Regions from separate parts of the Sanguibacter massiliensis genome, predicted to be linked through region 2. Evidence: riboswitches for the same ligand, from Rfam matches in the RefSeq annotation. Region 2 holds a riboswitch; the other holds the start of a gene.

Region 1 (15,123 bases), 2.2 Mb from region 2:
GGCGGACCCCGGAATTTCGGGGCAAGTCCCTACCCTCATGCTATGAACGGTGACATGAGCGAGCAGTTGGGTGAGGCCACTGCAGACGAGGTGCGTGTGCTACTCCGTGGCCACGCGCCGAGCGCTATCACACTGCACTTCGTCGACATTGACGATGTGCAGTGGCCGGTCAAGCAAGTCGTCTCGATCGCCACAGGATTGCCTGTCAGCGAGTTCACGTCGAGCACTGCTCGGCGGTGGCTTGTGAAGCGGGGATTCTCGACCCACCGCCTCGATACGGAGGCTGCGGTTGCGAGCGTGGCACCGAGACCGACGCGCACACCCCGCCGCGCTCTGGACGATGCGGAACTTGCTGGCCTCGAGGTAGTGCAGCACACGACCATGGCCATCTCCTTCATGTGGCGTCGAGCGGGCAGGGTGACGCTCACAGCCGAGGGCCGGCTTGTGTTCCCGCCGCTACCGAAGAGACCGGGTTTGTATCGCTTCGACCTTGAGTGCGACCCCGATTGCGTGACCGTCGCCTACATCGGAGAGTCGATCGATCTGGAGAAGCGAGCCCGCAACTACCGCAGTGCTTTTGCAGACGGGGCGCGCTCGAAGAAGACGAGTCGCCGGATCCACAAGGAACTTCTCACCCACCTGGGGAGGGGTGGGACGATCACGCAGTCGATCGTCACTGAGGCCCACGACGGCATCGGATCCGTGGTCGACCTCGGGCGCAAGTCTGCGCGACTGCTCGTCGAGAACGTCGCCATTACCGAAGCGCGTGCGACAGGTCGTACGCGTCTGCTCAATATCGATTCCATTCGCGCGGAGGGAGACTTGTGACCACCAAACTTGATCTGCGCTTCCTCCTTCCTCTGTCGAACGAGAACGCGTGGAGCGACCTCCTCGCGACCCTCATGACGGCGGACGAGTCGACCACGCGACGCACCCTCGGCATCGCCGACGGTGCTCCGCTCGTCGTCCGCCGTGAGGTGTCGAAGGCGCGCGGTGACCGCAGGGCCGACCGTCCGGACGTTGTCGTCGAAGCGGGCGGCCGGGTCGTGGCCGTCCTCGAGATCAAGGTGCTCTCGGGCCTCGGCCCCGAGCAGCTCGAGCGATACCTCGCCTACGTCGACGACGCTGATCGTGACGCGTGCGCGTTTCTCGCGGTCTCGCCGCGGGGAGTTCGCGTCAACACCCAGCATGCCCGCGCCTGGCGAAACACGTCGTGGGAAGAGCTCATCGAGCCCTTCATGAGTTCTGACGTGCCGTGGGTCGCGGCCACCGCAGCAGCCTGGCGTCGGCACCTCGAGACGCACGTCCCACGGGTCGACGGTGCGAGCATCTGGAACGGCATCGTCGACGAGGACCTGTTCCTCGCGCTCCGCGCCCGCGCGACCTACCTCCACGACCATGTCGTCCTCCCGCACGGCTCGACGCGCACGACGCTCGAGATCGGCTCGGGCGGGCTGTGGGCCACCACCGTCGACGCCCCGATCGAAGGGACCGGCTATGTCGTGCGGTGGGAGGTGGCAGAGAGCCTGCCGACGCAGGACGTTGTGCGCCTCGCTGACGCCTCAGGGCTCCGCGGCCCCGAGCTGCGCTTCCGCCTCGTGCAGCGGGGCGTCACGACGTCGCGTGCCTACGACTGGGACCACCTCGCTCACCTGTGGCACGAGCACCTCGCGCACGAGGAATGGATCACCTGGTGACGATCCGTGCCGCGCAAGAGGGTGCAATGGGAGAAGGACGGGATCGCCCGCCTCGCCGAGCTCGGCTCACCGCGCTTCCTCGGCACCGGATTCGGCGACGGCCAGGCACGGCTGAGCGGTGAGGTCGAGCTCGGCGCCGTCTTCGACATGCCTCCCACATCGACGCTCAACGAGATCACCGAGGTGCTCACGCGGGTCGCAGCGCTCGGGTCGAAGATGGCGTCGGACGTCCGGAGACCGAGGTAGCGCCTGCCCGGGCACTCCCGCTACGAGACCCCGACCCCACGACCACGCCCCACGGGCCGCACCACGGCCCGCAGTGCGCGCGCCAGCTCGGCGATGGCCACGGCAAGATCCTCACGACGACGTGCGCGATCCCGGGCCTTCCGGGCCGCGATCTCTTTGCGCTCGTAGTCGACGGCGACGTCGACGAGCCACGTCGCGTCGGTGAGCGCCGCCGCGCAGCCCTCGGCGTCGGAGGGCGCGACCGCGTGCAGCCATTCGCGCCACCGGAGGATGCGCGCCTCCGTGCTCGTGTCGAGCACGTCGACGACGGCGGACCACGTCGTCATCCGGCGGCGAGCAGGACCGCGCGTCACTAGGTCGGGGCTGACGGCGTTGAGGATGCGGCGCATTCGGATGGCGAGAAGCGACCGCGACGGTTCGAGGCGGGGCACGCTCATGACGGCGCGGGCCGCTGCGTGGCCGGTGCGTGTGGCGACGACGTCTTCAAGGTGGCGGCAGGTGTCGCACGTGAGGCGGCGGGCGCGGGCCTCGCTCGGCACCCAGGCCCCGGCAAGGCATGCGTGACACAGCTGGAGGGCGCGGACACCGTGTGTGTGGTGTCGGGCGTGGGACGTGGTGGCCGGGGTCGGCAGCCGCAGAAAGCCGTGATCGTCGAGGGTCGTGCGGGGATCGATGTTCATGGGGTTGCTCCGGTGGTTCGCTCTTCCCGTCACGGTCGTGACGGGCCGGTCTTCCTCCTGGGGCACCGTGCGCGAGAGCGCGGTTGCCGGACCAGCACGCGGAGGGCGTGTCGCTGGTCGCTCGTGACCTGTCGAGGACGCTACCCCGAGCCGCCGACATTCATGGAACTGCGGCCGCTCACCCCACCCGTTCCATCCGGTAGTGGAGTCGCACCGCCACGGTCCGGCGCAGCCGCAGCACGTGGTCGGTCCGTAGGACGCCCTCGTCGTCGACGAACACGCGGAACGTCTCGTGGAGCCGCCATGCGCCAGCGGGACGTGCGCTCACGCCCGGACGAAGAGCTCCGCGGGTTTGCCGCGGGCGCCGCGGCGCAGCTCGCCCGTCGCGCGCAGCCCTGGGAGCATCGCGCGCCGGAACGTGTCGGCGTTGACGCGTTCGCCTGTGACAGCCTCGTGGAGCACGCGCAGGTCCCGCACGGTGAAGGGCTCGGGGCCGAGCAGTCCGCGCGGGTCGGGGCGTGCGGCGTGCTCGGCGCGCAGGTCGTCGACGGCCGCGTTGAGGATTGCGCGGTGGTCGTAGGGAAGCGGAGGGACCTCGGCGACGGGGACGATGCGGGTCGTGGCCGTGCGGGGGATGCGGTCGGCACGGACAGCGTCGACATGCGCGACCGAGAGCACCCAGCCGCGGTCGTCACGGTCCGGGGCGTCGAACACGTGCAGCTGGCGCGGGTCGAGGCCCTCGACCCCGGCCTTCGTGCGCAGCGCGCGCAACGCTGCTTCGCGCAGCGTCTCGCCGGGGTGGAGGAACGTGCCAGGCAGCGCCCAGCCCGACGTGCGGTGGGCGCGGGACTCGGGGGTGAGCAGCACGCACAGCGCGTTGTCCTCGACGGTGAGCACGGCGGTGTCGACGGCGACGGACGGCCGCGGGTAGTCGGTGAGCGTGCGGCCGTGGCTGTCGCGGTAGGCGGGGGTGTCGTTGGGCATGGACCAACTTTAGGCGATTGTTGCGCAATAGGGCGAGGGTGTGTCATGCTCGACCCAGTAGTTAGACGATAATCGAGCAAAAGACTTCGGGAGGCACCATGCACCTCACGTCCCACCAGACCGATCGCGCGATCGGCGCGATCCTCGGCGCCGCCGCGGGCGACGCCCTCGGCTCCCAGTACGAGTTCGGCCCCGCGCACGACGACAGCTTCACTCCCGTCCAGGGCGTGGGAACCTTCGGCCACGCGGTCGGGGAGTGGACCGACGACACGTCGATGGCTCTGTCGATCCTCCGCGTCCTCGCGGGCGACCTCGACCCGAGCGCCCCGAGCGACATCGACCCCGGCACCCTCCCGTTCCCCCCGCTCGACGACACCGGCGCGCACCTCGCGATCGTCCGCGAGTGGATCGAGTGGTCCCGGACCGCCAAGGACGTCGGCAACCAGACCCGCGCGGTCCTCGACAGCACCGCACACCTGCTCCACATCGGCGATCTGGAGGTCGAGGACCTCTCCGACGTCAGCAACCTCCGCATGCTCCCGCGGCGCGCCGCCCGCGAGCACCACGAGCGCACGGGCCGCAGCGCCGGCAACGGCGCGCTCATGCGCACAGGCCCCGTCGGGCTCGCAGGCATCGCCGCCGCCGCACGCACCGGACGACCCCGCACTGACCGCGACCTCGTCGCACGCGCCGCAGGCGCGATCGCCCGCCTCACCCACTGGGAGGAGGACAACACCCACGCGTGCGTCCTGTGGTCCCTCGCGATCGAGCACGCGATCCTCACCGGCGAGCTCGACGTTGCCCGCGGCCTCGACCACGTGCCCGCAGGCGAGCCCCGCGACCGCTGGGCACGGATCATCGACGCCGCGCTCGCCGACGGCGCCCACCCGCGCGACTTCGCCGCACGCAACGGCTGGGTCGTCGCCGCGTTCCAGGCCGCGCTCGCAGCCGTCGCGGGCGCCGACGACTACCGCGAGGCGATGTACCGCGCGGTCCGCGGAGGCAACGACACCGACACCGTCGCCGCGATTGCCGGCGCGCTCGCAGGCGCCCTCTGGGGACAGACCCAGATCCCAGCCACGTGGCTGCGCCGCCTGCACGGCTGGCCCGGGACCGACGCTAACGGGCTCGTACGCCTCGCCGCGCTCGCGGTCCGCAACGGCGAGCCCGACGGACAGGGCTGGCCGTCGGCACCGAGCACGCTCACCCCGGGGCTCAAGGTCACCGCGCCCGTGCGCCACCCGCTCGACGACGGCGTGTGGCTCGGCTCGCAGGGGGCCCTCGACGCGCTGCCCGCAAGCGTCGGCGCCGTCGTCTCCCTGAGCCGCGTCGGCACCGCCGAGGTGCCCGACGGGCTCGAGTCCGTCCGCGTGCGGCTCATCGACAGCGAGGGGCACAACCTCAACCTCGAGCGCACGCTCACCGACGTCGTCGACGTCATCGCCGAGATCCGCGCCGAGGGCACCGAGGTGTTCGTTCACTGCGCCGAGGCACGCTCGCGGACCGCGGCGGTCGCAGCTCTCTACGGCACCCGCCACCGTGGTGCCACGCTCGAGGACGCGTGGGACGCGGCACAGCGCGCGCTGCCTCGGTTTGAGCCCGAGAGGTTCCTCCGCGAGGCGGTGGGTCGGCTCGCAGCCTGAGCGGCCCGCCCCAGGGTCGACGGCCTGGCCGTGGCGGGCGCACGACGGCTGTCGACTGGCCGGCCGCGGCGGTCGAGCCCGCAGTCGATCGCCGCCCCGCACGCCCTGGAGGAGGTGTGCGGGGCTGCGGCTTCCGGGAGCCGGGGCACCCCTGTCCGTCCACTTCGAGTGGGTGCTCGACACGGTCCACGGCGCCGACTACTTCCGCCGCTGGCACCGTGAGCGCGCGAACTCGGGCAGCCTCCTCATCCACAAGTCCTCGCACCACTTCGACCTCGTCAACTGGTGGCTCGACGACACGCCCGTGCGGGTCTACGCGTCGGCGCACCGTGACGTCTACGGGGACGGGCACGCCGGGGACCGCGGGCCGCGTCGAGCTGCGCGTCGTCGAGCGCGGTGCGATCCGCGTCGCCGGTGACGGACGTGTCGTCCTCGACCCCTCGGCGACTCCTGACGCCGTGCCGGTCGCGGCCTCCCGGCCCGAGGGCGAGCAGCTGCTCCAGCGCCACGGGGAGGGCGCCGCGCTCACGCGATGACGACCCCGCGGCGCACAGGATGCTGCGCGCCGCGGGTCCCAGACCGCACCTCTTCCCACACCTAGGATGGCGACGTGCGAACCAGCAGAGCAGTGAGCGGTGGCGCGACAATCAGTGACGTGGCTGAGGCCGCGGGCGTCTCGCGTGCGACCGTCTCCCGCGTGATGAACGGCCTGCGCGGCGAGGACGAGCTCACGCGCCGTGTCCGCGAGGTCGCGGAGCGCCTCGCGTACCGGCCGTCGGTGACTGCGAGGTCGCTGTCGCTCGGGCGCACGCTCGCGGTCGGCGTCGTGGTGCCCGACCTCGCCAACCCCATGTTCCAGGCGGTGCTGCGCGCGGTGACGGACGGTGCCTACCGCGCGGGCTACGGCGTCGTCATCGCGGAGACTGCGGGTCGTGACGAGCGGGAGGTCGACGTCGTGCGCGCGACGCGGGCGCGGTGCGACGCGCTCGTGCTCGTCTCGCCGCAGATGTCGGACGCGGCGCTCGAGGCGGCGTCGGTCGAGCTCGGTCCTCTCGTCCTCGTCAACCGGTCGCTTCCGGGCTCGCGGATCGCGTCGGTCAACGTCGACTACGCCGAGGCGATGTTCACGGTGCTCGAGCACCTCGTCGAGCTCGGGCACGAGTCGATCGCCTATCTCCAGGGCCCTCCGACGAGCCCGTCGAACCGGGCGCGTTTCGAGGGGGTCGACGAGGCGCAGGTGTCGTTCGGCGGCACGAGCCTCGTGACGCTGCCGTGCGGGCCGACTGTCGCCGACGGCTACGCGGCTGCTGAGGCGGTCCTCGCGACGCGTGCGACCGCGGTCGTCGCGTACAACGACCAGGTGGCGTTCGGCCTGCTCGCGCACCTCGGCGAGCTTGGTGTCTCGGTGCCCGAGGACGTCTCGGTCGTCGGCTTCGACGACATCGAGCTGGCGCGATACTCGTCGCCGTCGCTCACGACGGTCCACGTGCCGCACGACGAGCTCGGCGCGCACGCGTGGGGGCGTCTTGGCGCGCAGTTCGCGGGCAAGGCCGCGGTCGCCGACGACCACGAGTCGGACACGCTCACGGAGATCCTGCCGACACGCCTCGTCGTGCGGGCGTCGTCGGGCCCGGCTCCCGCGGGGAGCGCGAGCACCGCTGCGGCGGCGCGGCGGACGCCCCGGCCCGAGGGCCTCGCGTGAGTGCTCGACGGCGCCGACACGGTGCTCGCAGCGGGGGAGTCGCGGCTCGCGCGGTACCGCGAGGGGGCGTCGATGACCGACGTCCACGCGCCGCGTCCGCACCTGCACCCGGTGCGTTCGCTCTCGGGGACGCGGATCACGGCGGCGTTGCCCGCCGACCGTCGTCATCATCACGGGCTGTCGATCGCGCTGCCCGACGTCGCGGGCACGAACTTCTGGGGCGGTCGGACGTACGTCCCGGGGGAGGGTATGCGTGTCCTCGGGGACCATGGCCGTCAGGTGAGGCTGTCCACGGAGATCGCCGAGGGGTGCCCGGGCCGGCTTGTCGAACGTGTCGAGTGGCGTGGCCGTGTCGGTGAGGTGCTGCTCGACGAGGAGCGGACGCTCGACGGCGAGCTGCTCGACGGCGACGCGGGCTGGGCGCTGCGCTGGTCGAGCGAGCTCACGGCGCGCCGGGCCCTGACGATCTCGAACCCTGCCGAGGACTCGGGATCCGTTCCGGGCTACGGCGGGATCTTCTGGCGGTTCGCTCCCGCGGACGAGCACCGGGTCGCGTCGAGCCTCGGCACGGGCGAGGTCGTCCACGGGTCGCGCTCGCCGTGGCTCGTCGTCGCTGCGCGTCACGGGGTGGCGTGGACGACGGTCGTGCTCGTGCAGGACCGTGGCCGGCCGTGGTTCGTGCGGACGACGCCGTACCTCGGGGCGGGGCCTGCGGTCGCGTCGGGTCGTCCGATCGAGCTGGGCGAGGGACACCCGTTGGCCGTCCGGCTCGCCGCGGTCGTGCTCGACGGGCTCCACAGCCCGTCGGCGGTCGCGGAGCGGTGGTACCCGTTCGGAGCGCGGCTGCTCGCCGAGTCCTGACCTCGTCATGCGGCGCGGCTCTGGGCCGCCCAGCGTGGTGCGGAACCGGTTTCCGCGCTGGTGTCGTGCCGCACATAGACTCCTCCCCGGCTTGACGGCGAGCAGGCGGCAACCGGTTGCTCCGAGTGTCGAGGATAGGACTACACATGACGGACCAGCGCACGGACACCCTCCCGGGCGTCCTGCTCCTGCGGACCGGGGACGATGTCGCGGTCGCGACCCGCGCCCTCGAGCCCGGCGAGGAGATCGCCCCCGACGGTGCCGCCGTCGTCGCGACGACTTCATGGACACGCCCGGCTACGACCCCGTGTCCGTCACGGGCCTCGTCGCGGGCGGCGCGAACGTCGTCGTCTTCACGACTGGGCGTGGCTCCGTCTTCGGCTGCCGCCCCGCACCGTCGATCAAGGTCGCGACGAACACTGAGATGTACGAGCGCATGCGCGAGGACATGGACGTCAACGCGGGTCGGATCGTCGACGGCACCGCGACGCTCGAGGAGGTCGGGCAGGAGCTCTTTGACCTCGTGCTCGCCGTCGCGTCCGGCGAGCAGACCGTGAGCGAGGAGCTCGGCATCGGCGTCGAGGAGTTCGTGCCCTGGCACATGGGCACCGTCACCTGACGTTCGCTGTGCGGACTCCCGTCGTCCACATCGTGAGCAGGTCGCGGCAGCACAGCGAAGGCTCCGGTCCCCGGACCGGGGCCTTCGCCGTCGTTCGCGACGGATTGGCGCTGACCTGAGCAGACGTCCCATGTTGTCGCTCTTTCGCAGTAGCGGACACCTGCCGGACCCGCTACGTTCCGCTGCAGACTCGTGCAGCAAGCCCTCAGAAACTTGCGGCGAGTCCCGCCGGCGACGACGCCGGCCGGTCCGGGGCCGCGACGTCGCGGCCCGTCGAGAAGAGAGAATGATGCGACGAAGCAGATTCGCGAGACCACGTCTCCTCGCCTCGGTGGTGGCAGTAAGCCTCGCCGTGCCCCTCCTCGGGGCGAGCCTCGTCTCGGCGGTCCCCGCCGCGACGACGACCGTCTACTACCCGGCCAAGGCCGCCTGGTCGCGGACGTACATCCACTACGGCGTCGACGGCCAGCAGTGGACCGCGCTCCCCGGCGTCGCGATGGCCGACGCGTGCACTGGCTGGAAGTCCCAGCAGATCGTCCTCGGCTCGGCCGCAGGCGCCCAGGTGACCTTCACCAACGGTGCGGGCGCGTGGGACAACAACGGCGGCAAGAACTACCGCACGGAGAGGGGCACGGTCGTCTGGAAGGACGGCGCGCTCACCCCGGGCACGAACCCCTGCGACACCGGCAACGAGCCCACGTCGTCGGCCACCATCTACTACAAGACCGCCTGGACCACGCCGAAGATCCACTACCGCGTCGGCACGGGCGCATGGACGAACGTCCCCGGCGTCGCGATGACGCTCGCGTGCGACGGCTGGTACAAGCACCAGATCCCGCTCGGCACCGCCTCCGGCGGCATGCTCGTCCTCAACGACGGCTCCGGGCGCTGGGACAACAACGGCGGCAAGGACTACGCCTACTCCGGTGGCGTCCAGATCGTCAAGGACGGCGCGATCGCGGCCGGGACCAACCCCTGCGGTCCCGAGCCCACCGACGAGCCCACCGACGAGCCCACCGACGAGCCCACCGACCCCGAGACGACCCCGCCCCCCGCGGCGAGCGCGAAGATCTTCTACGGCTCGACGTGGTCGGCGCCGAAGATCCACTACCGCGTCGCCACGGGCGCCTGGACCGCCGTCCCCGGCGTCGACATGACGCCCGCGTGCCCCGGCTGGTTCGTCAAGGACATCGCCCTCGGCACCGCGACCGGCGGCACCGCCGTGTTCAACGACGGCTCCGGCCGCTGGGACAACAACGGCGGCAAGGACTACACGTACGGCGCCGGCGTGAACCTCGTGCGCGACGGCCGCATCGCCGCCGGCACCGACCCGTGCGAGGACGTCCCGCCGCCCGTCGACGACACGACCGCACCCTCGGTCCCTGCAGGTGTCGTCGCGACCGCCGACGGCACGCGCACGACCGTCTCGTGGCGTGCGTCGACCGACAACGTCGAGGTCGCGGGCTACCGCGTCGTGCGCACCGGCGGCGCCGGCACCGTGACGCGCGACGTCTCCGCCCTCACGGCGACGGACACGGGGCTCCTCCCTGAGACCCGGTACAGCTACACCGTCGCGGCGTTCGACGCGGCGGGCAACGTCTCCGCCGCGAGCGCTCCCGCCGCCGTCACCACGGGCACGGCGCCCGAGAATCCCCGCGGCGGCACGCCGCTCGGCGGCGACCCGCGCGAGGACTCGATCTACTTCGTCATGACCGCACGGTTCAACGACGGCGACGTGACGAACAACCGTGGAGGCTCCCAGCACGTGAGCTCCGGTAACGCCGCGAACGACGACCCCATGTTCCGGGGCGACTTCAAGGGCCTCGTCGAGAAGCTCGACTACATCAAGGGCCTCGGCTTCTCCGCGATCTGGATCACCCCGGTCGTCCTCAACCGCTCCGACTACGACTTCCACGGCTACCACGGCTGGGACTTCTACCGGGTCGACCCGCGCCTCGAGTCCCAGGGTGCGAGCTACCAGGAACTCATCGACGCCGCCCACGCCAAGGGCATCAAGATCTACCAGGACGTTGTCTACAACCACTCCTCGCGCTGGGGAGCCAAGGGCCTGTTCACGCCCACCGTGTGGGGCGACTCGAGCGGGGAGTGGAGCTGGTTCTACTCGAAGAAGGAGGCCGGCCGCGAGTACGACCCCATGGTCGAGAACCAGGGCGACGACCCGACGCTCACGGCTGCGCAGAACCTCCTCGCGAAGGGCCGCTCCTACAACGGCGACCTGTGGTCCTCGACCGCACCGCTCGGCACGACCTGCAAGGGCTTCGGTCAGCCGACCGGCAAGTTCTCCAAGGAGGGCTTCGCGCTCCGTGAGTGCCAGTGGCCCTCGCCGACCGCCGGCATGTTCCCCGCGAAGAACTTCCACCAGTGCTGGATCGGCAACTGGGAGGGCAAGGACGCGCAGGACTGCTGGATCCACGAGGACCTCGCGGACTTCAACACGGAGGACGCCGAGACCCGCCAGTACCTCATCGACGCCTACAACGGGTACATCGACATGGGTGTCGACGGCTTCCGCATCGACACCGCGGTCCACATTCCGCGCGTCATGTGGAACCGCTACTTTCTCCCGGCAATCCAGGAGCACGCGACCTCGGTCCACGGGGAGAAGGGCAAGGACTTCTACGTCTTCGGCGAGGTCGCCCAGTTCGTCCACGACAAGTGGAACCGCGGCTCGGTCAACCACTCCGCGCCGTTCTACACGTGGAAGGAGCGCAAGGAGTACGCGCTCGACGACGTCGTCGCGGCCGCCGAGCAGTTCGCGTGGGAGAACCTCCAGGGTCCGGACGGCCAGCCCACGTCGACCAACGCGGTCCTCGCGGGCGCCGACGGCAACACCTACCACACGCCGGACCACTCGAAGTTCTCGGGCATGAACGTCATCGACATGCGCATGCACATGAACTTCGGCGACGCAGGCTCGGCGTTCTGGAACGGCATGGATTCCGACGACGCCTACAACGACGCGACGTACAACACGGTCTACGTCGACTCGCACGACTACGGGCCCAACAAGTCGAACGTCCGCTACGACGGCGGGACCGACGCATGGGCGGAGAACATGTCGCTCATGTGGACGTTCCGCGGGATCCCGACGCTCTACTACGGCTCGGAGATCGAGTTCCAGGCGGGCAAGCAGATCGACTGCGGCCCGAGCTGCGCGCTCGCCACGACCGGTCGCGCGTACTTCGGTGACCACCTCGCGGGCTCGGTCGTCGCCTCGGACTTCGGCGTCGTCTCGTCGTCGTCCGGAGCGGTCGCACAGACGCTCGAGAAGCCGCTCGTCAAGCACGTCCAGCGGCTCAACCTCATCCGGCGTGCGGTCCCCGCGCTCCAGAAGGGGCAGTACTCGACGAAGAACGTCGATGGCGGCATCGCGTACAAGCGCCGCTACACGGCCGCGGGGGTCGACAGCTTCGTGCTCGTCGCCGTCTCGGGGTCCGCGACGTTCCGGTCCGTGCCCAACGGCACGTACGTCGACGCCGTGACGGGCGACCGCAAGGTCGTGACGAACGGGACGCTCACCGCGAGCGTCTCGGGCAAGGGCAACATGCGCGCCTACGTCCTCGACACGGCGACCACGCCCGCCCCGGGCAAGGTCGGCGAGGCGGGGCCGTACCTCAAGTAGGGTCCGGCACGTCAGCGTGAGAGGGCGCCGTCGTCCGCGGTCAGCCGCGGACGACGGCGCCCCAACCTCGGCTTCCAGGTGCGTCACGGGACGTACTAGTGTGAGTCCCTAGATGCTGGCGCGTCTGCGTCCGCGCGCCGAGCGCCGCCGACTCGGATGCGTCAGCAGGGGACAACATGCCACGCAAGACTTGGGGCGCCGTGTGCGCCCTCGCACTCACGCTCACAGGGATTCCCGCGGTCACGGCCGCGGCGTCCCCGGGCCCCGTGGACGACCTCGTCGTCCGCGGCACGCTCGTGGCGACGCTCGGCTCCGGCCGGGACGCCGCCGGCCGCCCCGTCGAGACGACGGGGCTCGGCATCCGGACGGAGGCAGGGTCCGTCGTGCGCCTCGACGCTGATGTCCCGGCCGCCGCGCTCGTCAAGGCGCGCCCCGGCGATACCGTCAAGGCAGTCGTCGGTGTCCCCGCGGACGTCCCCGTCGCCGCGCTGCGCGGCTCGCGCCCGGACGCACCTGCGGGTGCGCTCACGCGCGCCGGAGACCTCAAGGCACGGAGCATCGACGTCCTGCAGGCCGCGCCCGTCGCGGCTGCGCCCCGCCCTGGTGCGCACTCCGCGTACCTCGTGCGCGTCGACGACGCAGCGGCGACGGGCGAGTTCACGCTCGCCGAGGGCCGTGCCGCCGTCTCGCGAGGGAGCGACTACTGGACGCGTGAGACCGGGAAGATCGTCAACGGGCTGACCGTCCGGGGCGAGGCGACGCTCACGACGAGCAACGTCTGCGCCGAGCTCGCGAACGGCGACTACTTCAAGGTCTGGGAGCGCGCGCAGAAGCTCCTTCCGGGCGTCGACGCATCACGTGCAGCCCGCACGCACCTCATCGTCATGGTGCCGCGCTCGTGCTACGACGACGGGTCAATCGGCTGGACCGGCCTCGCGACGATCGGCTCCGGGCTCACCTCGGGGGGGCTCGTCTTCCTCGCGGCGGACGACGCTCACACGGTGTCCCACGAGCTCGGGCACAACTTCGGCCTCGGGCACTCCAACCTCGAGATCGGGGATGCGGACGGAGCGATCGAGTACTTCGGCATCCACTCCGTCATGGGGGCCTCCTCGAGCGAGGGCACGACGACCTACGCCCCGCCCGTGCTCGACCCGGCGTTCCGCGAGGTCCTCGACATCCTGCCCGGTTCCTCTGTCACGGCGGGGAGCCCCGGCGTCGACACCCGCGTGCGTGCGGTGTCCGGCAGGTCTCCCCTGAGCCTGAGGTTCGTCGACCAGGCGGGCCGCACGATCTATCTCGAGCTGCGTGACGGCGGGGGCAACGACGCCGGCGCGTACTACGCCTCGCCGTGGGCGATCGACCCCGCCTACGACCTCGGCACGGGAGTGCGCTTCTCGACGATCGTCCGCGATTCCCGTGGGGTCCCGTCGCTCGTCACGCTCGGCGGCTCGAGCGACGGCGTCGCCTGGGCGACGGTCCACGCGGGTGAATCGGTCCGGAGCTCGAGCCTCGGCCGGACGGTCATGGTGCGATCCATCTCTGGCGGGACCGCGGTCGTCGGGTTCTCGACGCCGGCGGAGTCCCGCGCGACGATGTCGAAGATCTCCGTGCGCTACGGCCGCAGCACGAAGGTGTCGGTCAAGGTGACGGGGGAGACGAAGCCGCAGGGCGTCGTGCGGTTCTACGTCGGCACGAAGCGTGTCGCCACGGCGAAGGTGTCCTCGAGCGGGCGCGCCACGGCGACCCTGCCCGCGAGCGTGCGCCCCGGCAAACAGACGGTCACTGCGCGGTACAGCGGTGACGTCATGCTCGCGGGATCGCGTGCGAAGCGGACCGTGAAGGTGACCAAGGGGCTTCCGTCGATCAAGGTGACGAAGGCGGCGAAGGTACGCAAGGGTTCGAAGGCGACGCTGACGGTCCGCGTCGGCACGGTCGCGGGGACGCGACCGCACGGCACGGTCCGTGCGAAGGTCGGCAAGAAGTACGTGTCGAAGAGCGCGAAGATCGTCCGATCGGGCAAGTACTGGGTCGCGAAGGTCCGCACGAGCAGGCTGCCGCGCGGCAAGGTCGCGCTCGTCTACACCCCGGCGAAGTCGACCTCGAAGCTCCTCGCGACGAGGACGGTCTCCTCGGGATACACGGCTCGCTGACAGCTGGCCAGGCCGCGCGGGCCTGGATCTCCGGGTCCGCGCGGCGTGTCGCGGCGACACGCCGCGGCGCTGCCCTCAAGGGGGCGGGGGAAGATGGCGCGACGAACCGGACTCGCATACCGTATCGGACGTCTCTGGTCCCGTTCTGCTCATCCCTGAGGGAGCCCCATGCACCGTCCGAGAGCCGCCCTGCTGTCCTCAGCGCTCGCCCTCGCGCTCGCCGCGACGCTCGCGCCCGCAGCGGCCGGCGCGGCCGTCGCGGCAGGCCCCGCCGCCCCGCAGTCGGCGGGGGTGAACGCAGTCGTCGACACCGACATGACGACGCGCGTCGCCGACGCCCTCCGTGCGGGGGCCAGCAGCACGTCCGCCGACGGCATCACGGTCGTCACCGACGACGACGGCGCCTTCGTCTCGTGGACTGCACCCGCCGGTGACCGGCTCACCGACGCCCGCACCGAGTTCCGACTCCCGGACGCACGTGTCGTCCAGCCGACCGTCACGGGACGGACCTACGGCGCGCGCGTCCTCGGCGCGACCGACCTCAAGGCTCGCGACGTCGCCGTCGTCCGCGGCAGCAAGGTCCTCGCCGGACGCGCCGACGCCGTGACAGCACTCGTCGCCCCGTCGGCACCGACCGCTCTCCCTTCGCGTCCGACGACGCTCGTGTCGAAAGACCCCGGAACCCCGGGCCGCTACACGACCCGTGCCTTCACCTACTCGACAAGCGGCATGAAGGTTCCCGGCTACGACACCGCCGTCGAGACCCGTGCCCACGTCGTCATGCCGCGCGACGCCAAGGGCACCCGTCCCGTCGTCGTCCTCCTCCACGGTCGCCACTCCGTCTGCTACAAGGGTGACGAGATCGTCGACGGCTGGCCGTGCCCCGCGGGATCAC
Region 2 (15,123 bases):
CACCAAGTCGCGGGGAGACTGCCGTGAGCGCACGCTGCGCGGACATCGCGACCGACTCCGCGCCGCGCCGCGACCGGCAGAACGCGAGCGTCCGCGCGCCCGCCGACGTGAGGTCCGCGAGGAGGTCGGCGGCCTCCGCGGTCGCCGAGCGGCGAGGCCGCGGCTCAGTCTCCTCGGGCGCGTCGACCCACCACTCGTCGGGCGCCTCCCCGGGCGTGAACGTCACGAAGCCGTCGTCGACGCCCGCGTCCGTGCCGGGCAGCTCCGCCGGCTCCCACAGGACGAACGTTCGACGACCGGTCGGCGCCGTGTCCGCGGTCACCGCGACGACATCCTCCTGGTCGACACCCACGAGGCGCGCCGTCGTCCGCGCGGGCTCCGCGCTCGTCGCCGACGCGACGACGAACGTCGGGCCCTCGGGCCGCCCCGAGTAGTGCGCGCACAGCCGCCGCAGGCGGCGCAGCACGAGCGCGACGTGCGCCCCGAGCACACCGCGGAACGCGTGACCCTCGTCGACGACGACGTATCGCAGCGAGCGCAGCAGCCGCGCCCAGCGCGCGTGCTGCGGCAGGAGCGCGAAGTGCAGGAAGTCGGGGTTCGTGAGGACGACGTCCGCATGGTCACGGACCCAGCGGCGCTCCTCGTACGGGGTGTCGCCGTCGCACGTCGCGACCTTGAGGTCGGGCGTGCCCGCGGCAGCGAGCAACTGCTCGAGGCCGACGAGTTGGTCGGCGGCGAGCGCCTTCGTCGGGCACAGGTAGAGGACCGAGCCGCGGGCGCGGACCGACTCGATGCGGCCCGGGTCGAACGTGCCGCGGGCGTGGTCAACGCGCACCGAAGTGAGCGCGGGCAGCCAGAAGGCGAGGGACTTGCCCGAGCCCGTCGACGTGCCGATGACCGTGTGCCGCCCCGCCCACGCTGCGTCTGCGGCCTCGACCTGGTGGCGCCAGGGGCGCTCGACGCCGAGCGCGCGGTAGCCCGCGACGAGGTCGCGGTCCGCCCAGACGGGCCAGTCGGCGTGCGTGCCGGCGCGGGCGGGCACGTGCTCGACGTGCGTCGCACGGGCGTCACGGCGGCCGCCCGCGAGGAGCACGTCGAGAAGGTCGGTGGGCACCAGCACATCCTCCCACCGTGCGCACGTCCCGAAGGGTGGGATGAATCGGCCCGAACCGTTGACACGCTCATGACCAAGGTCCTAGTTTCGAAACACTTGCGGTGAGCGCCTCGTGGCGCTTCTCCGAAAGGGAACGATCAACCTCAGGTCATGAGCGTCAGCGCCAAGCCCCGGCTGGCTGACCAGCAACCCCCGCGCGGGGGTGCTCCGGGTGAGGACCAGGCTCCGTCCGCCGTGGACGGGGCAACGAGCGCAGCCGCCACGTGCGGCGCGGACAGGAGAGCACGATGCACCAGGCAGGATGGCAGCGAACCCTCGCGGCGACCCGTCAGGCCCGAATGTGCATGTGTATGTCGACCTGTGCCGACCGGTGCTGTCAGCGCTGACCAGCGCGACCACCGTCTGAGCACCCGGCCCGCGACCAGCTCGCGCGCCCCCGTCCACGCCGGCGCCACGCGCCGCCCGGACCACACCCGCCGTCGCGCGGGACCACGACACTCCTTGCACGAGCCCCTCCCGCCGAGCGCCACGACGCGCCGCCGGGCGGGTCGTCCCTGCCCGGAAGGCACAGCCATGACCTCGCAGAACCGCACCAACGCCACGAACCCCGCACTCAACGAGCGCGCCCGGATCCACCTCGGCCTCGACCTCACCGCCGCCGGCGCCCGCCGCTTCTCGAGCCCCCTGCCCGTCCCCGCGCCCGTGGGCGCGCTCAACGCCGAGCGCCTCAACGATCTCGTGCGCACCGCCGAGCGCGGAACCCTCGACCTCGTCGCCATCAGCGACGACTTCCGGCTCCAGCCCGAGACCATCGGCCTGCTCCGCGGCCGCCTCGACGCTGCCGTCATCACCTCCCGCCTCGGCCGCATCACCGACCGCCTCGGCCTCGTCGCGACGATCTCGCCCGAGTCCAACGAGCCCGGCCACGTCGCGACGGCCCTCCAGACGATCTCCCGGAACTCGGGTGGGCGCGCAGGTTGGCAGGTCGACGGCTCGACGCCCGACCGCCTCGTCCAGGCTGTCACCCGCCAGGTGTCGTCGATCGCGCCGACCGTCGTCTCCGTCCGCAACCGCGCGCACCTCGAGCGCGCGGGCCGTCTCGCGGACGTCGTCCGCATCGGCGCCCACACCCTCGAGGACGCGCTCGAGCAGCGCCGCACCGTCCGGACCGCCGCGGTCGAGGCCGGCCGTGCCGCCGACGACGTGCTCGTGCTCGTCGACCTCTTCGCCGTCACCGGCCCCGACCGGGCGAGCGCGGAGGCCCGTCTCGACCTCCTCGACGCGTTCGAGGGCACCGAGGTCGTCGCCGCGCACTCCGGCTCGATCATCCAGGTCGGCACGCCCCTCGACCTCGCCCACCTCATCGAGGAGTGGCACGCCGCGGGCGCCGTCGATGGTTTCGTCGTCACGCCGTCGTCGCTCGTCGCCGACGTCACCGGGCTCGTCGACGGCGTCGTCCCTGTGCTCCGCGCGCGCGGCCTCTTCCGCGACGCCTACCCGGGCGCGACCCTCCGCGAGACGCTCGGCATCACGAGCTCGGTCGGCGCGCTCACGCGCTCGGGCCACTAGCCCGTCCCGCACCCCGTCGACGCCTCCGCGCAGGTGGCTGCTCCCCGCAGCCACCTGCGCGGACGCATTCTCACGGGAGGTGGGGCCGCTTGGAGGCACAGGTGCGGCACGGGGCCGAGACCTCACCCAGGTCCGCACCGGGAAAAACCTCACCACGGACGTACGGCAGCCGATGAGACGCGCATCATGTCCGTCCCGGAGAGGCACCGCCCATGGTCCTGACCAGGCTCACGATCGTCCGCAAGCTCGTCCTCCTCGTCGTCCTCATGACGCTCGGCCTCGCGGCCACGGCTGCCGCCTCGATCGTCCGGACCGAGTCGCGCATCGTCACCGAGCGCCGCGCGACGACGCAGGCCGTCGTCGAGACCGCCCTCGGCGCCGTCGAACACTTCGGCGAGCTCGCGACCTCCGGGGTCATGACGCTCGCCGAGGCGCAGACCGCCGCGGCCGCAGCCGTCGCCCGCATGACCTACCTCGGCGACGAGTACCTGTGGATCAACGACATGGGCCCGACGATGATCATGCATCCGACGAACCCCAAGCTCGACGGCACCGACCTCTCGCAGAACACCGACCCCGACGGCACCCGCATCTTCGTCGAGTTCGTCGACGTCGTCCGCGCCCACGGCGCCGGCTTCGTCGACTACCAGTGGCCCAAGCCCGGGTCCGAGGACCCGCAGCCGAAGATCTCCTACGTCGCGGGCTACGAGCCGTGGGGCTGGGTCATCGGATCGGGCGTGTACATCGACGACGTCCGCGCGGACGCGCTCGCCGACGCCCGCGGGCTCCTCGCCGTCGCCGGGCTCATCGTCGTGCTCGTCGGCGCGGGCTCGCTCGTCGTCGCGCGCAGCGTCGTCGTGCCCCTCACGCGGGCGACCGAGGTGCTCGCCGAGGGCGACGCCGACGTGCGCCTGCCCGTGGGCGAGGGGCGGACCGAGCTCGACCGGCTCGCGCACGCGCTCAACGGCGCGCTCGACCGCAACGCCGACGTCGCACGCGGCGTCCGGGAGGTGTCCGACGGGCTGCTCGGCGCCGCCGACGGGCTCGTCGTCGCCGGCGACGGCCTCGCAGGTGCCGCCGAGGTGTCGGCGAGCCAGGTCGCGAACGCCCGCACCGCGGCGCGCACCGTGAGCGACGGCATCGACGCGGTCGCAGCCGGAGCCTCGCAGATGGGCGCGTCGATCTCCGAGATCGCGCGGCACGCGGGCGAGGTCGCGCGCATCGCCGACAAGGCCGTCGACGCGGCCGACCGCTCCAACCGCACCGTCGGGGCGCTCGGCGAGTCGTCGGCCGAGATCGGCTCGGTCGTCAAGCTCATCACGTCGATCGCCGAGCAGACGAACCTCCTCGCGCTCAACGCGACGATCGAGGCCGCGCGCGCGGGCGACGCGGGCAAGGGCTTCGCGGTCGTCGCGAGCGAGGTCAAGGACCTCGCCCAGGAGACCGCACGCGCGACGGGCGACATCGCCGGACGCATCGACGCGATCCAGGAGGCCGTCGCGAGGGCCGCGGACGAGATCGGGCAGATCACGGTCGTCGTCGGGGAGATCAGCCACCACCAGACGACGATCGCGGGCGCCGTCGAGGAGCAGACCGCGACGACCGCGTCGATGGCCGCGGCCGTCGCCGACGTCGCCGAGGGCTCGCGCGCGGTCGCCGCGACGCTCGACGACGTCGAGGTCGCCGCCGCCCGCACGACGCAGGAGGTCGTGACGATCCGCGACGCCGCGCAGGAGCTCGCGGCGACGTCGCACCGCCTCGCGAGCACGGTCGGCGCGGACGCCTGACGTCCCGGGACACCTGCCCGGGCGTCTGCGCAGGCACCCGGGCAGGCGTCGCGTCGTCCGCGCGGGTCCGACCCGCAACCAGGTGACGCCGGCCGCGCCACCGGTGTGGTGGCCGGCGTCACGGAGCCGGGACAGGGTTCCGTGCTAGCGTCGACGGCGGTGCCGACAGCACCCCGGCAGGACCCCGCCGACGCCACCAGGCCGCGGACGAGTCCTCCGCCCACGTGCATCACCTGCTCCAGCAGCAAGGCGGCACCGCCCCTGCACGAGAAGGACCCCGCGCATGAGCACCACCACGTCCACGCCCGCCCCGCCGCAGCTCGCGCCCTCGCTCGTCCGCGCGACGGGCTGGGGCTACTACCCGGTCGCCGCGATCGCTCGCCTGCCGTTCGCCATGGTCGTCGTCGGCGTCCTCACGTACGTCGCGACCGTCACCGGGTCGGTCGCGCTCGGCGGCCTCGCGTCGGGCGCCGTCGGTGTGGGTGTCGTGCTCGCGGGACCGTTCGTCGGCGGGCTCGTCGACCGGCACGGGCAGCGCCGCGTCGTGCCCGTCGTGGGTCTGCTCAACGCGGTGGCCGTCGCCGTCGTGCCGCTCGTCGTCCACACGGACGCGACGCGCCCGCTCGTCGTCGCCGTCGCGTTCCTCGCGGGGGCGACGGTCCCGCAGGTCGCGCCGCTGTCGCGGACGCGGCTCGTGACGATCGTCGGGGCGCGCGTCGTCCCGGAGAAGCGGGTGTCGACGTTCGCGCACGTCATGTCGTACGAGTCGGCGATCGACGAGACGGCGTTCGTCATCGGCCCCGTGCTCGTCGGTGTGCTCGCCGCGATGGTCGCACCGTGGCTGCCGCTCGCGGTCGCTGCTGCGCTGAGCCTCACCGCCGTCGTCGCGTTCGCGCTGCACCCGACGGCGGCCGTGCGGGCCGTCGGCCATGCGACCGAGGAACGTGCGCCGCTGCGCGAGATCGTGCGGGCGCGGGTGCTCGTCGTCGTCGGCGGGGCGTTCGCCGTCGGCCTGTTCTTCGGGACGACGCTCACGTCGCTCACCGCCTTCATGGGGGAGCAGGGGCGCGGTGACGAGGCGGGGCTCGCGTACGGCGCGATGGGTCTGACGTCGGCCGTGCTCGCGCTCGGGGTGGCGCTGCTGCCGCGGGCGTTCGCGCCGCGCTGGCGCTGGGTCGTGTTCGGCACGGTCATCATCGTGTCGTCGGCGCTCTACGCGACGCTCGCGGCGGGGGCGTCGCCGATCCTCGCGCTGCTGCTCATGGGGCTCGGCGTCGGGCCGGTGCTCGTCACGGTGCTGTCGATGGCGTCGGCGCGCAGCCCGCAGGGGCGTGCGGCGACGACGATGACGCTGACAACGGCGGCGCTGAGCCTCGCGCAGGCGGTCGCGTCGGCGGTGACGGGCCAGCTGGCGGAGGCGCAGGGTGCGGGGCTGGCGATGGTCCTGCCGCTCGTGTCGGCGGTGCTGCTTGTCGTGCTGGGCCTGGCCAACGTCGCACTCGAGCGCCGCGCCCCTGCCGCCACCTGACCGCGCAGGTTCCGCCGCGCCTCGAGGCGCCTACCCGCGGCTTTGTGCCCTACCCGCAGGTCTCGACTCTCGGGTAGGGCACAAGCTTGCGGGTGGGCGCCTGCCGAGACGGCCCGCACCCCGTCGCGGGGTGGAGCGGAGGTCCGTCCCTGTAGGTGGCGTGGCTGACTAGATTGCGTTACTGTCTAGCCATGAACGACACGACCTGGCCCGCCGAGTGGCTCCGCGGAGTCCTCGAGACCTGCGTCCTGCGCGTGCTCGCCGACGGCCCGACGTACGGCTACGCGATCGCCGAACGGCTCGACGAGCTCGGCCTCGGCCGTCTCAAGGGCGGCACCCTCTACCCGCTTCTCGGCCGCCTCGAGACCGCTGGCCGCGTCACCGTCGAGTGGCGCGCCGGCGACGGCGGCCCAGGCCGCAAGTACTACGAGCTCACCGCAGCAGGCCGCGAGGCCCTCGCCGACGCGAGCACGCTCTGGGGCGCCTTCACGACGACGACGCTCGCCATCCTCATGCCCGACGACGCCGCCGAGCCCGGCGCCAGCCCCACGCACCCCCCGACGACGGAGGTCCTCCCGTGACACGCACCCCTGACCCTGCGGCCCTCGCCCCGCACGTCGAGCCGTCGTGGCTCGACGCGTTCGTCCTCGCCCTCCGGGTGCACGGCGTGCCCGGCACCCTCATCGGCGACGCGCTCGCGGAGGTTGAGTCGCACTGCGCCGAGGCCGGGGAGCCGGCAGCGGAGGCGTTCGGCGACCCCGTGGCGTACGCACAGTCGCTCGAACTCGCGCCCGACGAGAGCCTTGAGTCGGAGATCCGGTGGGGCGGGGTGTGGTCCGGGCTGCAGCTCGTCGCGCTCTTCGCCGTTCCCGCGGCCGTCCGGGGCCTCGTCCGCGGCGAGCCCGTCAACGTCACGGGAGGGATGCTGCTCATGGTCGTGCTCTTGCTGGGGATCGTCGCCGCGCTGGGGGTGAAGTCCACGTGGGCCATGCGCACCGTCGTCGAACGTCCGGGGCTCGCGTCGATCATTCTCGGCGCCTCGCTCACGGCGGTCGTGCTGCCGTCGGTGCTGTGGCGGACGGTCGTCGTGAGCCTCCCGGTGGTTCCGGTGCTTGTCGTGGCCGCGCTGCTGCTCGTCGTTGGCACGACGCGGAGCGTCCGAACCCTGGGCGCACCCGACGACATCGTCGGGCCGTCGGATCCCCGCTCGGCGCGCCTGCGGCTGCCGTTCTCCGCGTTCCTCATGCCGCTCGGCACGATCGTCCTCGCGATCATCGCCGCGCTCACTGCCTGACGGCACGTACCGCGGGATACGCGGAGCGGCCAAGCGCCTCCGGCGCGGGCGCATGGACGTCCCGGGACGCTCGCGGCGCGTGGCCCTAGGATCAGGGGGGGTCGCGCGGCGCCCGCGCCCGTGGCCCTGTCGGAACTCACCCTGACTCCCGGCCCCGGCCGGGGAGAGGCGCCAACGATGTCCCCTGCGTTCGAGAACCTCAGCCCCGACGAGCTCGCTGCCGAGCACGCCCGCCTCCAGCAGGCGTACGCGGACCTCCAGGCGACGGGCCTCACACTCGATCTCACGCGCGGCAAGCCCGCGCCCGCGCAGCTCGACCTCTCCAACGCACTGCTCTCGCTCCCGGGCGACGGCGACTTCCGCGACGGCACGGGCACGGACGTCCGCAACTACGGCGGCCTCCAGGGCCTCCCGGAACTGCGCGCGATCTTCGGCGAGCTCCTGAGCATCGACCCGGCCAACCTCTGGGCGGCGAACAACGCGAGCCTCGAGATCATGCACGACCTCGTCGCGTTCGCGCTGCTCCACGGCACTAACGACTCCGAGCGCCCCTGGCGCGACGAGCCCGCCGTGAAGTTCCTCTGCCCCGTGCCGGGCTACGACCGCCACTTCGCGATCGCCGAGGCGTACGGCATCGAGATGATCCCCGTGACGCTCCACGCGGACGGCCCGGACCTCGGCGAGGTGCGCGCGGCCGTCGCGGACCCCGCCGTCAAGGGGATGTGGTGCGTGCCGACGTACGCGAACCCGACGGGCGCCGTGTACTCCGAGGAGGTGACGCGCGCGCTTCTCGCCCTCGAGACGGCCGCGCCCGACTTCCGTATCGTCTGGGACAACGCGTACGCCGTCCACCCGCTTGCCGACGAGTGCGCGCCCGCGCTGCCGATCCTTGAGCTCGCCGCCGAGGAAGGCCACCCGAACCGCGTCTGGACCGTCGCGTCGACGTCGAAGATCACGTTCGCGGGCGCGGGCGTCGCGTTCCTCGGCTCCTCTGCGGAGAACCTCGCCTGGTACGGCAGCCACTACGGCAAGCGGTCGATCGGCCCCGACAAGGTCAACCAGCTCCGCCACCTACGGTTCTTCGGCGACGCAGCGGGAGTGCGCGCGCACATGGAGAAGCACCGGCAGATCCTCGCGCCCAAGTTCGACGCGGTGCTCGAGATCCTCGACGCCCGCCTCGGCGGGACGGGGGCCGCGACGTGGACGCGCCCCGAGGGCGGCTACTTCATCAGCCTCGACGTCGTGCCCGGCACGGCGCGCCGTGTCGTCGAGCTCGCGAAGGCTGCGGGCATCGCGCTCACGGCCGCGGGCGCGACGTTCCCGGGCGGGGTCGACCCGCGCGACGAGAACATCCGGCTCGCCCCGAGCTTCCCGTCGGCCGACGACGTCCGCACGAGCATGGACGGCGTCGCGACGTGCGTGCTGCTCGCCGCGGTCGAGGCGCGCCTGTCAGCCTGACCCCACGCACGACGAAGGGCCCGGCCGCGAGGCCGGGCCCTTCGTCGTCGACAGGTCCGGGTGCGCCCCCTGCGCGCCCCGGCACCGACGATCAGTCGGTGACCCGCTCGGGGTCGACCGTCACCGTGGCGACCTTGCCGGTCGCCGACTCCTTCGTCGCGTCGGTGCCGGTGAGCGTCGCCGTCGCCCACACCTCGTAGGTGCCGGCGCCGACGTGCGTGCCGGTCGAGCAGGAACGCAGGTCCGTGTTCCACGCGAGGTCTGTCGACGCCCCGCGGGCGAGGTCATACCCACTCGTCGGGGTGACGTTCGAGTTGTCGGGGATCTGGCCGACGACGATCCCGTTGCGGGTGAGGACCCCGCCGACGACCCCCGGGAACGAACCCGCGAGGCGCGTGCCGCCGATGTTCGTCACCGTCATCTCGCCGCCGTGCGCGTTGTCGAGCCCGACGGTCGTCGTCACCGGCGTCCCCGAGACCTCGAGCGAGTCGCCCTGGAACCCGGGGACCTCGGAACCGCACGCGGGGAACGTCGCCGACGCGTCCTTCGTGGGGAGCGCGGGCCCGTCACCGATCGTGAGGTCCTGCCGCACCGAGATGATCTCGGTCGCGGTCTCGGTGGTGCCGTCGAGCTGGGTGACGGGGACGACGACGAGCAGCGTGTACGTGCCGTCGGGCAGGGCGGTGCCGTCGCAGTCCGTCGTCGGGATGTCCGCGACGAGCTCGTTGCGGAACGTCGCGTCGTCCGCGAGCTTCTCCGGGCCCGTCCACCACGGGCCGTCGGGCTGCTCGGTCGACATGACGCTGCGGACCTTCTCGTCCTTGAGGAGATACACCTCGACCGGCCCACCCTCAAGGACGTCGAGCGAGCCCTTGGCGTGGACGATCTGCGCGGTCATGGCGCCCCGCGCGACCAGGCCGGTGGGGATGAGAGTCTTCGTGCCGTCGAGCGTGAGGGTCACCTTGTCGCCGCCGGCCTCGGTCGAGGAGGTGATCTCGGCCGTCGGGTCGCCGCACGCGAGCATCGTCGACGCAGGCTGCTCGGTTCCGGAGGGGGCACCGAGCGTCACGGGGACGGCGTCGCTGCCGATGATGGTGCGCCCGGCGCCGTCGAGACCCGGCGTGGAGAGCTCGAGGATCGCCCAGGCCTCGTAGTCGCCCGCGGGGAGGAGCCCGGAGTCGTCGCACGCGGTCGCAGTGCCGTCGACGCGCAGGCCGTCGAGGATCTTGGTGGTTCCAGGCTCGGCGCCTGTGGCATCGTCGGCACCGAACCAGGCGAGGAGCTGGCTGCCCTCGGTCTTGTGTGCGGAGACGATCTTGCCGTCGCGTGCGAGGTACACCCACACGCCTGTGACGGTGCGGGCCTGCGTGCTGCCGTCGAGGACGGCGGGGTCGAGGCGGAGCAGGTCGGGCAGGACGGCGGCCGACGTCGTCGTGCGGTTGGGGCCGATCGCCTCGAGGCGGTAGGTGTCCGCTCCACTCTCGTGAATGCCGGGGACGGACTCGGTGCCGCACGCGAGGGCGTGCGTGGCCATCGTGAGGTCAGGGGCCGCGATCGTCACGTCCCACGGTCCGCCGACGACGTCGACCTGGCGAGGGGTGTCGCCGACGAGCATGCCGTCGACCGTCGCCCACACCTGGTAAGTCCCGGCGGGCAGGGTCCCGGACGGGTCGCACGCGACGGTCTCGATGTGCTGGAAAGGATCGCTCGGGCTGCCGCCGGCGGTAAGCTCGGCCTGGGTCCAGGGCTCGGGGTTGGCGCCCGGCACGGCGACGATCTTGCCGTCCCGGACGACGGTGTAGTTGACGAAGCCGCTCGAGCCGAGCGTCAGCGACTTCTCGGCCGCGCCCTCGTGGAGGACGGCGACGACGTCCGGCAGGTCGGCGAGGCTCCGTGCCGTGAGCGGCGGCGTGGCGGTCGAGAGCACGAGGTCGAGTCCGTCGATGCTGCCCTTCGGCGGCGTGAACGTGCCGCACGCGGCCGGCAGGTCGGTGTTCGTCGCGGGCGGCGGCGTGCCGTCGCTGCCGCCGAGGTTCTGCGCGACGAGCACACCGCCGACGGCGACGAGCGCGACGGACGCCGCAGCGACGAGCGAGCGTGCCGCAGTGCGGCGGCGTCGGGCGGCAAGCCCGTGCGTGCGGGCGGTCGCGGCCATGTCCTCGAGGGAGCGGGCGCGCGGGGCGTGGGCGGCGTCGTCGGCGATGCCTCGCAGGAGGGCCGAGAGGTCGCGGGGGTCGTCGTGGGTCATCGTGCACCTCCAGGGGTGACGTCAAGATCGGATCGGTGCGTGCCCGAGAGTGCGCCGAGGTGGTGCTCGAGGCGCGTCACCGCGTCGGACAGGTAGCGCTTGACGGAGCCCTGGGCGAGCCCGAGCTCGGCCGCGACCTGCGGGACCGTCATGTCCTCGTAGAAGCGCAGGACGACGCACGCGCGCTCGCGGGGCGTGAGCGTCGACAGCGCGCGCAGCACGTCGAGGTGCGCGGGCACGTGCTCGGGCGTCGCCGCGCCGTCGTCGGGCTGGGACGGGGGTGCCACGTGGAGGTGGCGGACCGCGGCCCAGCGCTTGCGCCGACGGAAGCCGTCGACAAACGTGTTGCGGATCGTGCGGCGGACGTACGCCTCCGCGCTGCGGATGTCGTCGTCCGTGCGTCTGCGCGAGTATGCCGCGACGAGCGCGTCCTGCACGAGGTCCTCGGCCTCGGCCAGGTCGCCCGTGAGCAGGTACGCCGCTGACACGAGGGCGTCACCGCGGGTGCGGACGAGCTCGTCCAGCGTGGTGGCCCAGTCGGTCATCGGCGTGCTCCTCGTCGCGGCCCGCACGGACGCGGGATGCACACGGTACGTGTGCACGGTCCCTGCGACCATCGTGCCCTCCCGGTCCCGCCGCGTGGAGCGGCGTGGTCGGGGCGCCCCGTGCGGGCGCCTCTACCCGGTATGACGACCGGGAGGGCACGTTTCGTTGGGGTCAGTCGGTGATCGTCACGGTCCCCAGGCTCTCGACGACGGTGACCTCGACCTGGAACCCGACGGAGCCGTAGAGGCCAACGACGAGCTGGTAGTCGCCTGCGGGCAGGAGGGTGCCCGTCTCGCACGAGCGTCCGGGGACGTCGACGTCGAGCGGGCCGTCGAGCCGTGGGACGTCGGCGGCGGGCCAGGCGTCGATGCCGCCGTCGCCAGGGCCTGCCGGGAACGTCGTCCACGTGCCGTCCGGGGTCGGCGTGTGGGCGCGGGCAACGACGTGGCCGTCCTGGAGGAGGAACGCCTGGACGCCGTCGGCGAGCACGTCGCCGTCGACCGTGAGGGTCGTGCCGAGGTCGAGGGTCGTGCCCCGCGCCGACGTGGTGCGCGCGGTCGTTCCGGCGATGCGAAGCGGGGTGCTGCTCTGTGCGAGCACGTCCTTGCTGCGGTCGAGCCACGCGGTGTCGTCGACCGTCGGGCCGCCGCAGCCGTACGCCATCGTCGGGGCGACGTCGTCGGGGACCTCCCAGGCGGGCTCGGGCTCGAGCGTCACGGGCCGGCGTTCGGAGACGAGCCTGAGGACCTCGGAGCTCGAGGAGGCGAGGTCGGTGACGTCCGCGACGACGAGCAGCGTCAGCGGGCCCTCGAGCGTTGCGCCGTCGGCGCAACCGACCGCAGGGAGCGTGATCGACCCCCAGACGTCGGTGCCCGTGCCGCTGCGGTCGTCGACCGTCGAGGCGTCGTCGACGAGGCCGACGACCCTCTCGCCGTCGAGCACGTACGCCGTCGCGTGCGTGGGAAGGACGAGACGGCCCGGGTCGTGCTCGACAAAGGCGTGGGCCGTGTCGCCGAGCGCGGGCGAGACCGTCGTCGGCACCGTGAGGCGGAGCCTCGGCAGGGCTGGGTCCGCGTCCGGCACGAGGCGCGCGGCCGAGGCCCCGCACGCGAGTGGTCCCGCAGGTGCGGGGGTGGCGCGCGTCCCGCCGAGCTGCTGCGCCGCGACGACGCCGCCGACCGCGACCGCGACAACCGCAGCCGCCGCGGTCGTCGCGCGGCCTGCGGCACGCCTGCGGCGCAGGACCGTCGCGCGGCGTCGGACGCCCGCGACGAGCTCGTCGTCCGTGAGGTGGCTCGTCGAGCGGCCGGCGGCGCCGGCGATGTCGTCGAGCGCGTCGGTGAGGCGGTCGTCGGGGTTCATCGGGGGCCTCCCAGCGTCATACGGTCGGATCCGGGTGCGGAGGTGCCCGACGCGTCGGGGCCGAGGACGTCGGCGAGACGACGGTGGGCGTCGGACAGGTAGCGCTTGACGGTGCCGACGGACAGGCCGAGCCGGCCTGCGACGTCGGCGAGCGGCAGGTCGTCGTAGTGCCGCAGGACGACGCACGCGCGCTCGCGGGGCGAGAGCGTCGCAAGGGCCTCCTGGACGTCGAGCCGTGCGGGGACGTGGTCGGCCGTCGCGGACTCGTGCGGCGGCTGCTCGTCGGGGACGGCCGAGAGGTGCCGGATCGTCGCCCACGTCCTGCGACGGCGGAAGCCGTCGAGGTACGTCCTCAGGACGGCCTTGCGGACGTACGCCTCGAGCGCTACGACGTCCGTGCCGGCACGGACGCGTGCGCACGTCGCGACGAGCGCGTCCTGGACGAGGTCCTCGGACTCGCGCACGTCCCCGCTCAGCAGGTACGCGTACCCGACGAGCGCTCGCCGTCGGGTTGCGACGAGCTCCGAGAGCGTCTGCTCCCATGTCCCCACGGCCTGCTCCGATCCTTCGGGTCCCTGTCACAAGCCTCGACGGACGAGTCGTCCGGAAGGTTGGGGGCCGGCCTGCGGAAATACCGAGACGCAGGTCACATTCAGGTTACGGGATGCCGGAAACCCGGGTTCGGGCTGTGTGTCCGCCGCCACATCGGTAGTCTGGCCGAAGCCCGGACGACGATGGGGTCGCCCGGGCCCACCTGTCTCTATCGGCAGGACGTCGAGGAGGACGTATGCAGCTCGGGACCACAAGCCTCGTCATCGTCTCGGTCATCACCGTCGTCGGAGCACTCTGCCTGCTCGTCGCGGTCGGCCTCAGACGCCAGGTCCTCGCCGCAGGCGAGGGAACCGTCTCCATGCAGGCCATCGCGCAGGCCATCCAGGAGGGCGCGGCCGCCTACCTCAGCCGGCAGTTCCGCACCCTCGCGCTCTTCGCGCTCATCGTCGTCGCGCTCCTCACGCTCCTGCCGGGGGACACCGGCGTGCGCGTTGGACGCTCGATCGCGTTCCTGTTCGGCGCCGGCTTCTCCGCCGCGATCGGCTACCTCGGCATGTGGCTCGCCGTCCGCGCCAACCTGCGCGTTGCCGCCGCCGCCCAGGTGCCCGGTCCCGTCGAGGACCGCCGCGCCGAGGGCGCACGCATCGCGTTCCGCACGGGCGGCGTCGTCGGCATGTGCGTCGTCGGCCTCGGGCTGCTCGGTGCGGGTGTCGTCGTCCTCGTCTACCGGGCCGACGCCCCCGCTGTCCTCGAGGGCTTCGGCTTCGGCGCCGCGCTCCTCGCGATGTTCATGCGCGTCGGCGGCGGCATCTTCACGAAGGCCGCCGACGTCGGCGCGGACCTCGTCGGCAAGGTCGAGCAGGGCATCCCCGAGGACGACCCGCGCAACGCTGCGACGATCGCGGACAACGTCGGCGACAACGTCGGCGACTGCGCGGGCATGGCCGCCGACCTCTTCGAGTCCTATGCGGTGACGCTCGTCGCCGCTCTCATCCTCGGCAAGGCCGTCCTCGGCGAGCAGGGCCTCGTCCTGCCGCTCATCATCACCGCGATCGGCGCGTTCGTCGCGCTCCTCGGCATCATCGTCACCCGCACGCGCGCGGGCGAGGATGGGCTGCGCGCCATCTACCGGGGCTTTTACGTCTCGGCGGTCGTCGGCGCCGCGCTCGCGGCCGTCGCCGCGTTCGTCTACCTGCCCGGCACGTTCGCCGAGATCGAGGGCGTCGCGGCCGAGCTCGTTCTGTCGAGCGCGGACCCGCGGATCGTCGCGACGGGTGCCGTGCTTATCGGCATCGTCCTCGCGGGCGTCATCCTCGCGGTGACCGGGTACTTCACGGGCACGACGTCGAAGCCGACGCGGCACGTCGCCCGCACCTCGCGCACGGGTGCCGCGACCGTCGTGCTCTCGGGCATCGGCGTCGGCTTCGAGTCCGCCGTCTACACCGCGGGCATCATCGCGGCGGCCGTGTGCGCCGCGTTCCTCCTCGCGGGCGGGTCCGTGTGGCTCTCGCTCTTCCTCATCGCGCTCGCCGGCTGCGGCCTGCTCACGACGGTCGGCGTCATCGTCGCGATGGACACGTTCGGCCCCGTCTCCGACAACGCGCAGGGCATCGCCGAGATGTCGGGCGACGTCGACGCAGACGGCGCACAGATCCTCACCGAGCT

The links. A riboswitch is a leader RNA that binds a small molecule or an ion and turns the genes downstream of it on or off. The one in region 2 is predicted to bind S-adenosylmethionine.
Positions count from the first base shown of each region.
Region 1: another riboswitch for S-adenosylmethionine. It lies ahead of C1729_RS01120 (hypothetical protein); the one in region 2 lies ahead of C1729_RS11250 (LLM class oxidoreductase).

Region 1 is NZ_LT964979.1:239,381-254,503, forward strand. Features, by position in the region: gene C1729_RS01105 (GIY-YIG nuclease family protein) at 55-828, shown strand; gene C1729_RS01110 (PDDEXK-like family protein) at 825-1,697, shown strand; gene C1729_RS01115 (hypothetical protein) at 1,704-1,943, shown strand; gene C1729_RS01120 (hypothetical protein) at 1,964-2,623, opposite strand; SAM riboswitch class IV at 2,638-2,752, opposite strand; gene C1729_RS14440 (hypothetical protein) at 2,802-2,951, opposite strand; gene C1729_RS01125 (NUDIX hydrolase) at 2,948-3,607, opposite strand; gene C1729_RS01130 (ADP-ribosylglycohydrolase family protein) at 3,706-5,250, shown strand; partial or broken gene C1729_RS01135 (Gfo/Idh/MocA family oxidoreductase) at 5,393-5,617, shown strand; gene C1729_RS14445 (hypothetical protein) at 5,580-5,786, shown strand; gene C1729_RS01145 (LacI family DNA-binding transcriptional regulator) at 5,861-6,952, shown strand; gene C1729_RS01150 (DUF6807 domain-containing protein) at 6,953-7,813, shown strand; gene C1729_RS01155 (UxaA family hydrolase) at 8,097-8,432, shown strand; gene C1729_RS01160 (carbohydrate binding domain-containing protein) at 8,767-12,075, shown strand; gene C1729_RS01165 (Ig-like domain repeat protein) at 12,252-14,228, shown strand; gene C1729_RS01170 (alpha/beta hydrolase) at 14,397-15,123, shown strand, end outside.
Region 2 is NZ_LT964979.1:2,421,306-2,436,428, forward strand. Features, by position in the region: gene C1729_RS11245 (DEAD/DEAH box helicase) at 1-1,117, opposite strand, end outside; SAM riboswitch class IV at 1,261-1,371, shown strand; gene C1729_RS11250 (LLM class oxidoreductase) at 1,688-2,683, shown strand; gene C1729_RS11255 (methyl-accepting chemotaxis protein) at 2,896-4,470, shown strand; gene C1729_RS11260 (MFS transporter) at 4,754-5,998, shown strand; gene C1729_RS11265 (PadR family transcriptional regulator) at 6,190-6,579, shown strand; gene C1729_RS11270 (hypothetical protein) at 6,576-7,292, shown strand; gene C1729_RS11275 (aspartate aminotransferase type Ic) at 7,470-8,750, shown strand; gene C1729_RS11280 (hypothetical protein) at 8,842-10,998, opposite strand; gene C1729_RS11285 (SigE family RNA polymerase sigma factor) at 10,995-11,543, opposite strand; gene C1729_RS11290 (hypothetical protein) at 11,716-12,906, opposite strand; gene C1729_RS11295 (RNA polymerase sigma factor) at 12,903-13,457, opposite strand; gene C1729_RS11300 (sodium-translocating pyrophosphatase) at 13,694-15,123, shown strand, end outside.